Regions from separate parts of the Vreelandella neptunia genome, predicted to be linked through region 2. Evidence: predicted binding sites of a transcription regulator. Region 2 holds the regulator's gene; the other holds the start of a gene.
The links. Region 2 encodes PhoB, which activates phosphate uptake and scavenging genes when phosphate is short. Its sites were predicted from a motif close to TGTCATANNNNTGTCANA; they were not measured.
Positions count from the first base shown of each region.

Region 1: a site for PhoB is predicted at 2,462-2,479, ahead of SR894_RS18695 (PhoX family protein). Genes of this name have one in related genera too.

Region 1 covers NZ_CP140255.1:4,034,010-4,038,421, forward strand. The annotation lists gene SR894_RS18690 (two-partner secretion domain-containing protein) at 1-63, shown strand, start outside; gene SR894_RS18695 (PhoX family protein) at 263-2,398, opposite strand; gene hemP (hemin uptake protein HemP) at 2,609-2,779, shown strand; gene SR894_RS18705 (TonB-dependent receptor domain-containing protein) at 2,901-4,412, shown strand, end outside.
Region 2 covers NZ_CP140255.1:4,769,948-4,774,359, reverse strand. The annotation lists gene SR894_RS22065 (NAD(P)/FAD-dependent oxidoreductase) at 1-1,124, opposite strand, end outside; gene SR894_RS22060 (chorismate--pyruvate lyase family protein) at 1,263-1,826, shown strand; gene ubiA (4-hydroxybenzoate octaprenyltransferase) at 1,862-2,752, shown strand; gene phoB (phosphate regulon transcriptional regulator PhoB) at 2,864-3,553, shown strand; gene phoR (phosphate regulon sensor histidine kinase PhoR) at 3,556-4,412, shown strand, end outside.

The DNA of each region.
Region 1 (4,412 bases), 740 kb from region 2:
AACGGCGACTACGTGCTTAACGTTGATGATGACGCCCTTATCCTGCCGAACTCAGAACAGTAACTTGCCAGGAGATCGGCCCAGGTACGGGCCGATACAACTGCCATTAAGGGTCAAATGCCATTCAGGCGTTAGAAGCCCGACAGAAAAAGTGTCAGGCTCACCCAGCCTGGAATAAAAAAGCTTCGAACCCGAGAGAGGTTCGAAGCTTTGACATAGCGGCGTCTTAATAGCGGCAGCGCTTTGCACTCAGCGCGTAATTTTAAACCCCAATTGGCCCGCCATCGCGCTTCTGAATAACAACGGTCGAGGCCCGCGGGCGTACTTGTCCGCTGGCCGCAACGGTGGCATCTTGCACAAGCTCGCTACCATCGGCTGGCCAGTTACCGGGGTGCTGAATGTTAATGAACAGCGCGGTTTTATCCGGCGTGGCAAAGATACCCGTCACTTCACAGCCGTTCGGCCCCACCGCAAAGCGCTTAAGCTGCTGCTGGTTGCTGCGGTTAATCACCGGGCCGGTTCCCTGGATGTCGTCTAGCCCATTAGGTACCACGGCAAGCAACTGATCGTTGGTGTACTCGGTCACCCCATCATAACCATTATCGGTCTGGATCCAGAGGATACCCTGACCGTCTTCTCGCTCGTCGAACCAGAGTCCGTCGGGGCTGGCGAACTGATTCATTTCTGTCAGGCCTGAGTGGTTATCTGCATCGTCAGCGGCAGCGCCGAACACAAACACCTCCCAAGTGAAGGCATTCGGGAGCCGGCTTTCGCGCCAGCGGATAATATGCCCCGCTTCGTTATTAGCGCGAGGGTTGGCGGCATTGGTAGGCGCTAAATCGTAACCAACACCTACCTGTTCCAGACGCTCACCGTCATTAGTATAAGTTGGGGATGTCTCTTCAGCGGTACGCTGCGTGTTATTGGTGAGGGTGAGATACACCTCACCGGATGCAGGATCGACGGAAGCCCACTCAGGGCGATCCATTGGCGTGGCACCCAGCAAATCCGCTGCATCGCAGGTGTTGATGATGATACCTGCCGCATCATCGTCGGCTAGCCCCAACGCCGCCGCCAGTGTGCGACCATCGCGCGTTTGGGTGCTAGGCGTTAGCGGCAGCCATTCGCCGCTGCCGTCAGCGTGGAAACGGGCCACATAGAGGGTGCCGTTATCCAAATATTTGTTGCCAATGGCAAGACGATCGTACTCTTCACCTGGGCGGTTGGCATCGGCGGGATCCCAGGCGGCATCAGAGACATATTTATATACGTACTCGTTGCGGGCATCGTGCCCTGAGTAGTAAACCACTGGCTGACCGGCTTCCAGCTTGCCTAACCAACACCCTTCATGACGGAAACGCCCGAGTGCCGTACGCTTAACCGCCAATGCATCACTATAGGGATCAACTTCCACCTGGTAGCCGAACGTGCGTGCTTCGTTGCGGTAATCATTTTCAGCACGCTCGCCGCGCGGGGTAATATCGAAGCGAGCAAATTCGTCATTCTGTTCAGAGGCATCACCTGCCGAAGTATCCCAACCATAGCGGCTTTTATCGGTGGGAATACCAATCCGGGCATCGTCCTGGAAGCGTTCACCGCGGTTCACAAAGATATCGGGCCAGTTCTCTTCACAGGCAATATAGGTGCCCCAGGGCGTTACCCCGTTACCACAGTTATTGTTGGTACCACGGGTTTGGGTACCCTCAGGCGAAAAGCGGGTTTTGACGTAGTCACTGCCCGCCACTGGCCCGGAAAGTTCCATCACCGTCGCGCTGGTGAGGCGACGGTTATAGCGCGACCCTGGCACGTGCGCCCATTGGCCGCTGGCGTTCTTTTCGACCTCAACAAGGGTAACACCGTGAGCGTTGATTTCGGTGCGCGACTCCTCTGCTGGCCGCTGACCCTCATCCGCATTAGTGGGGCCACCTTGAGGCGCCCATAGCGCTGCTTGGTCGATATATTCATTGTTGAGCGCCAGCACGAAACGACGCGAGGCGTTGTCGGTATCCAGGGCAAAACCGGCCATGCCGTCATGGTGCATGCCCACACTCTCCGCCTGACGCTCAGCGGTCATTGGCTGTTCGGGCTGCCAGGTAATATTTTGGTTCAGCGGCGTGCCCCACGGCACCAGGACCTGGGCCACGTAACCTTCCGGCACCACCACGGCATCGGTGCGTGACCCTTTAACCGCTTCAAACGCCAGTGTCAGGGGTGTTTTTTGGGCGCCGCTTGCGGCAAGCGCTTGAGCAGCACCGCCAAAGCTAAGCATCGAGGCAGCCGCCATGCTCAAACCACCGCGCATCACGTCGCGCCGTGACACATGGCGCGCCAATACTTCCGCAAAAGGTTGATTGCCGCTGTGGTTAAACAGGCGATGATCTTCGATCTCTTTACTCATTTTGGTCTCCCCCTGATCGTTTGTAAGTCAACGATTAAACGTTAGGAGACACTAAAGAAGCTTAATGACAGCAAGATGACGGCATGCCTGCATTTAGATGAAGAACAGTCGAATGCTAGCCACTTTTACTCCCCAAACCCTATTGAGGGATGTCTGCAACTCTGCTAAATTAACGCTAATAGTTATCATTAACACAGGAGTTACTCTCTCATGCAGTTACCCGCCAAGGGCACTGGCCAGGGAGATACGTCGGCCTCGACGCCCCACGAGGTGAATAGCAAAGAATTACTTGGTAACTCAGGCCAGTTGGTTATTCACCATGAACAGCGCCGCTATGTGTTGCGCCGTACTAAAAACGGCAAGTTAATCCTTAACGCCTAACGCCCTTAAACATCTAAATACCTAATTAACTTATTGATTCTAAAAAGCAAAGCCAGCCAGGTAGCCCATCGCACCCAGCCAGCGACCTCTTCCACTTATCCCTGTTGGAACTCTCTGGCTCATGAAACATACACGCACCTTTAGTGGCCTCTGTTTAACGCTGCTCCCACTACTCGCCGCCCAAGCAGACGACGCCGAGCTTAACCCTGTGACGGTCACCGGCACCCGGGCGCCTACGGATCTTTCACAGGCGCCGCTAATTATCGATATTATTGATCGCGATGATGCGGTGCTGGCCACCGCCAGCCGGGTCGAAGACGTACTTAGCCGCCAACCCGGCCTGCATGTGGCTGGACAAGGGCGTCGAAATGGCCAGACCTTAAGTATGCGCGGTTTTGGCAGTAAAGGTGTGCTGGTGCGATTAGACGGGGTACGCCAGGATATCTCCACCGGTCATATCGGTAACTTCTTCCTCGACCCTGGCTTGATTCAAGAAGTACAGATAGCGCGCGGTGCGCTCTCCAGCCTTTACGGCAGCAATGCCATGGGCGGAGTGGTCAGCTTCACCAGTGTGGATGCCAACGACCTGCTTGCTCCCGGCGAAGATAGCGGCGTACGCCTATCGGTAGGCGGCACCACTGCCAGCGATGAGCTGCGGGGCAGCCTGACGGCCTTTGGCCGCCGCGATACCGCCAATGGCCAGGTGGATGGTCTCTTTTCAATCGGTCGCAGTGAATCCGGTGATATTCGCCGCGCCGGGGGCGATGAAGCCGAAGAGGATGCAACGCTCAATAGCCTGCTGCTAAAAGGCGGTTGGGAGCCAAGCGACGATCAGCGGCTATTTATGAGCTGGCAGCACTACGACGAACGCGCCACCCAGCCCGCCAACCCACAGCAGCTTTCCACCGATGCCAGCAATCCGCTGCGCGATCGCGATGTGGAAAGCAACAACGTCCAGTTGGGCCACCGCTGGCAGCCCAGCGCTGCCACCGAAGTCACTTCGCAGCTGACCTTTAGCCAGCAGGATATCGATGAGCCCCAGGCCAACCGCACCTTAGAGCGGGTCGGTCTCCAGAGCGACGGTTTCCACACCATGGATCACGGCTGGCTCTCGCAAACGCTGGTGTTCGGCGCCGAGCTGGAGCAGGCACGCCAACGGCCAGATGGCGAAGCGAATGGCTTCCCTAAAGCCGATATCGACACCCAGGCAGCCTATCTCGACACCACCCTCACCGCAGGACGCTATCTAACCGATGGCGGCGCCGGGCAGTTTGACGTTGGCTTGGGAGCCCGCTATGACCGTTACGACGCCAGCGGCCAAAACGGCGCTGATAGCATCCACGACCAAGTGTCACCGCGCTTTCGCCTTGCTTGGCGACCCGACGATGCCCTGATGCTGTTCTCCGGGTACGCCGAAGCCTTCCGTGCCCCTAGCCTTTCCGAGCTTTACGCCAACGAGCGCCACTTTGCCGGTTTCTGCGCTGGTCCCTTCTTTTGTACACCGGATAACTACTGGATTCCCAATCCCAATCTCTCGCCTGAATCCAGCCACACCTGGGAAAGCGGCGTGGTCTGGCATCAGGGCGATTGGCAGGTTCGTGCCAGCTACTTCGACACCCGCGCCGACGATTTT
Region 2 (4,412 bases):
GCAAAACCAATCAAACGTCCGTCTTTATTTTCAGCCAAGGCACTGATATCACCGCCTTCGCCTTCAATTCGCCAGCGTTCGGGCGTGGTGGTTGGCGGGTAGGCCACGACTGGCAGCAGCGGCGTTTTAACCACTACCGGCCAGGCGCCAAAGCTAACCGGCGTGGGGGTGCCCGAAAGCGTTGCCGCCAGTGCCTTAGCGCTGGCTTGCAGCGGCTGAACGTACATGGCATTAACGCCGTCTACGCAGGCTACATCGCCCAGGGCGTAGATATTGGGGTGCGAAGTACGCAACTGGCGGTCAACGACTATACCGCTAGGCGATACGCTTAAACCCGCTGATTCGGCAAGCGCCGTGCGGGGGGCAAGGCCGGTTGCCATCAGCACGAGATCAGCGCTGACGGTGTCGCCGTTATCCAGGCGTAATACGATGTCTTCGTCGCTTTCGGACGTAATGGAATCAATCGAACGGCCAAGGTGAAGATGGATCCCTGCTTCGCTAAAGGCATCGCCCAGGGCGTTTCCTAAAGGCGGTGGTAGCAAGCGAGGAAGCAGGCTTCCTTCAGGGGCGATGACGCTGACGTGATGGCCGCCAGCGTGAAGATCGTTGGCAAATTCACAGCCGACCAGCCCCGCGCCAATAATCGCCACCCGTGCTGGGCCATGGCCTAGTGCCGAGTGAAAGTGGCGGTAGTCGTCTAAGTCGTTGATGGCGAAGCAGCGTGGGGCTACGCTGGGCTCAAGGCTGAAGGGCAACCGTGGTGCAGCGCCAGTGGCCAGCACCAGTGTGTCGTAGCCGAACACCCTGCCGTCTTCAAGAAGAACGGTTTGGTTATCCACATCCAGTTCGTCTACCTGGGTGTGGATAACCATCTGGGCATTTAGCTCTTCGCCTAGTTCAGCAGCGCTGCGCTGGGCTAATTTTTCGGGCTCGAGGCCCTTGGCGAAGCCGGTGGAGAGCAACGGCTTGCTGTAGTCATCGCCGCTGTCAGCGCTTACCAGCGTGATTGAGCGTTGGTCGCCCAATCGGCGTAACACCCGGGCAAGGCCAACCCCTGCCATGCCAGTGCCAATAATCACCAGCGCAGCGTGAGAGGACGTTTTCTGTGTTTGGGTGGCGGGCATGCAGACACCAAAAAAAGTTGCTAAAAAAGGGTGCGAAAAAAGAGGCGCTAAACCGAGTCGTTAAAAAAGTCGCTGAAACAAAAGCCTTTCAGTGCTCATGTTACACTAGCCAACCCGTTAATTGCCCTGGAGAACTCGGTGACGGCTGCTGCTTTTCGGCAAAATCCTCTATTTTCCCGCTGGCGCCCGATTGATGCGGCGCGGCCTGCGATGAGTGCTTCCTGGTGGCAGTGGGTCGCCTCCACCGACTCGTTAACCGCCCGCTTAATGGTCGCGGGTGGAGAGAAGCCGTTTCGAGTACGGTTGCTACATCAGGGCGTCGGCTGGCCGCGCCAGGATGAGGCTCAGGCGCTGGGCATTGGCGCCAAGCGCTACGCTTGGCTGCGGGAAGTGGCGCTGTGCTTGGATGAAACGCCGTGGGTAGTGGCTCGCTCGGTCGCCCCCCTCACGCAGCTAAAGGGCCAGCGTTTGGAGAGTTTGGGTGAGCGCTCGCTAGGCAGTTGGCTATTTCGACAGCCAGGTTTAGTTCGCGGGCCTTTGGAAGCGACGAAGCAACCCCCGCATTTTATTAGCGTGAATGGTATCGATGGGAGTTGTGCCTGGGGAAGGCGCTCCGTCTTTTATCACGGCGGCCTGTCGTTATTAGTGCAAGAGTATTTTTTGGGTGCGATGGCAGATGATCTTGGCCTGCCTTCGCGCTAGGCTAGCGCCTGCATCTTATTCTTCGTGAGGTAAGCATGGATCGTTCACTGTTGCGGCCGAAGGGATGGGCTCGCGTGGCAGATTTTTTACAGCTGATGCGCTTGAATCGGCCGATAGGCACATGGCTTTTGATGTGGCCGACGCTGTGGGCCCTTTGGGTGGCTGCGGAAGGTGTACCAGGACGAAATGTGCTGCTGATTTTTGTGGCCGGCGTTTATGTGATGCGTGCCGCGGGCTGCGTGGTCAATGACTATGCAGATCGCCACTTTGACGGGCATGTGAAACGCACAAAACATCGTCCGCTAGCGACAGGCCGTATCAGCGAAACCGAAGCCCAGCTACTGTTTATCGCCCTGGTGGCCGCTGCGTTTATTCTGGTACTACTGACCAACTGGTTTACGGTGCTGCTCTCGCTGGGCGGTGTGCTGCTGGCGATTATTTATCCGTTTATGAAGCGCTATACCCACTTTCCTCAGGTGGTGCTGGGCGCTGCGTTTTCTTGGGCGATTCCGATGGCGTTTGGCGCCGTGTTGGGCCACGTGCCGTTGGAGGCATGGCTGCTATTCTGCGCTAATGTATGCTGGACAGTGGCCTACGATACCCAGTACGCCATGGTCGATCGCGACGATGATTTAAAAATTGGCATTAAATCAACGGCCGTGCTGTTTGGAAATGCGGATCGTTTGATGATTGGCTTACTCCAGGTAGCCACCCTGGGATTGCTGGCCTGGGTAGGCTGGCGGGTTGGTTTAGGTGGTTTCTTCTGGCTAGGGCTTGCGGCAATGGCGGCGACTTTTCTGCATCAGCAGCGCTTGATTCGCGACCAGGAGCGGGATCCCTGCTTCCAGGCTTTTCTCAATAATCACTGGTCGGGACTGCTGATTTTTGCCGGTATTGCGCTAAGTTGGTGGCCTGTGGCTGGTTAATCGCGGCGGTTGTCATGTAACTGTCATCAAGTCATGGTGTTATCGTCACTGACATGTCATTGAACTGTTTATCTTTGAGCAAGTTTTCTTTGGACACCGTGAGGCTCTGGTATGACCGCCAAGACCGTTCTGATTGTCGATGATGAATCATCGATTCGCGAGATGATCGCGGTAGCGCTGGAAATGGCTGACTATCGCGTGCTCGAAGCGGATAACGCCCAGGATGCTCATGCTATGGTGGTCGACCACCAACCCGATTTACTGCTGCTGGACTGGATGATGCCCGGCACTAGTGGTATTGAGCTGGCAAGACGTTTAAAGCGCGAAGAAGCCACCGCCGAAATTCCCATTATTATGCTCACCGCCAAAGGCGAAGAGGATAATAAAATTCAAGGGCTTGAAGCTGGTGCAGATGACTATATCACCAAGCCTTTTTCTCCCCGGGAATTGGTGGCGCGACTAAAAGCGGTGCTGCGTCGTGCGACGCCACGTGGCGTTGAAGATCCCATTGAGATTAACGGCCTGCTGCTTGATCCGGTGAGCCACCGGGTCAGCGCCCACGGCAAAGCGCTGGAAATGGGCCCTACCGAGTACCGGCTGCTACAGTTTTTTATGACCCACCAAGAGCGCGCTTACACACGCAGCCAGCTGCTTGACCAAGTGTGGGGGGGGAATGTGTATGTCGAAGAGCGCACAGTTGATGTGCATATTCGCCGTTTGCGTAAAGCCCTGGGCGAGGTGCATCAAAACCTGATTCAAACGGTTCGGGGTACCGGTTACCGTTTCTCTGCACGGGTGTAAATGTGCGTTTATGGAGTCGTGAGCTGTGGCGAATAGCGTGGCTGGCCACGCTGGGCACCTGCTTAGGCTGGCTGTTGGGTTCGGCCGGGCTGGGGCTCGCGGCAGGGCTTGCGCTATGCCTGTTTTACCACCTACGACAGTTGCGCGAGCTTTACCTGTGGCTCACGCTTAACCCTCACGATGAACCCCCTGCCGCCAGTGGAATGTGGGGCGAGCTATTCGATCGTTTATACCGCTATCAAAAAAGCCAGCGCATTACCCAAAGCCGTCTGCGCGCTACTCTGGCGCGTATTCAAGAGTCGTCTGAAGCGATGCGTGACAGCGTGGTTATGCTTGACCGCCACGGCGACCTGGAGTGGTGGAACAGTGCTGCTACCGCCATGCTGGGGCTACAAACGGCCCATGATCGTGGTCAACACATTACTAACCTGCTGCGCGACCCAAGCTTTATCAGCTACTTTAATGCGCGTAATTACAGTGAGCCGTTAACGCTCACTTCGCCGATTGATGAACGGCGAATCCTGCAATATCAAATTACTCTCTATGGTGACGACGAACGCTTGGTGATGGCGCGCGATATCACCCGCTTGCATCGCCTAGAGCAGATGCGGCGCGACTTTGTCGCCAACGTCTCCCACGAGCTGCGCACCCCTCTGACCGTTCTATCAGGTTATTTGGAAACCTACAGTGATATCGCCGATCAGCTTCCGCCGCGATTGGGTCGCAGTGTCCAGCAAATGCAGGAGCAGACCCAGCGGATGCAGAATCTGGTCAACGATTTATTGCTGCTCTCGCGTTTGGAGATTGACCAAGGTGGGCAAGATCATCATCCGCTGTCACTTGAGCCTTTACTGCAAAG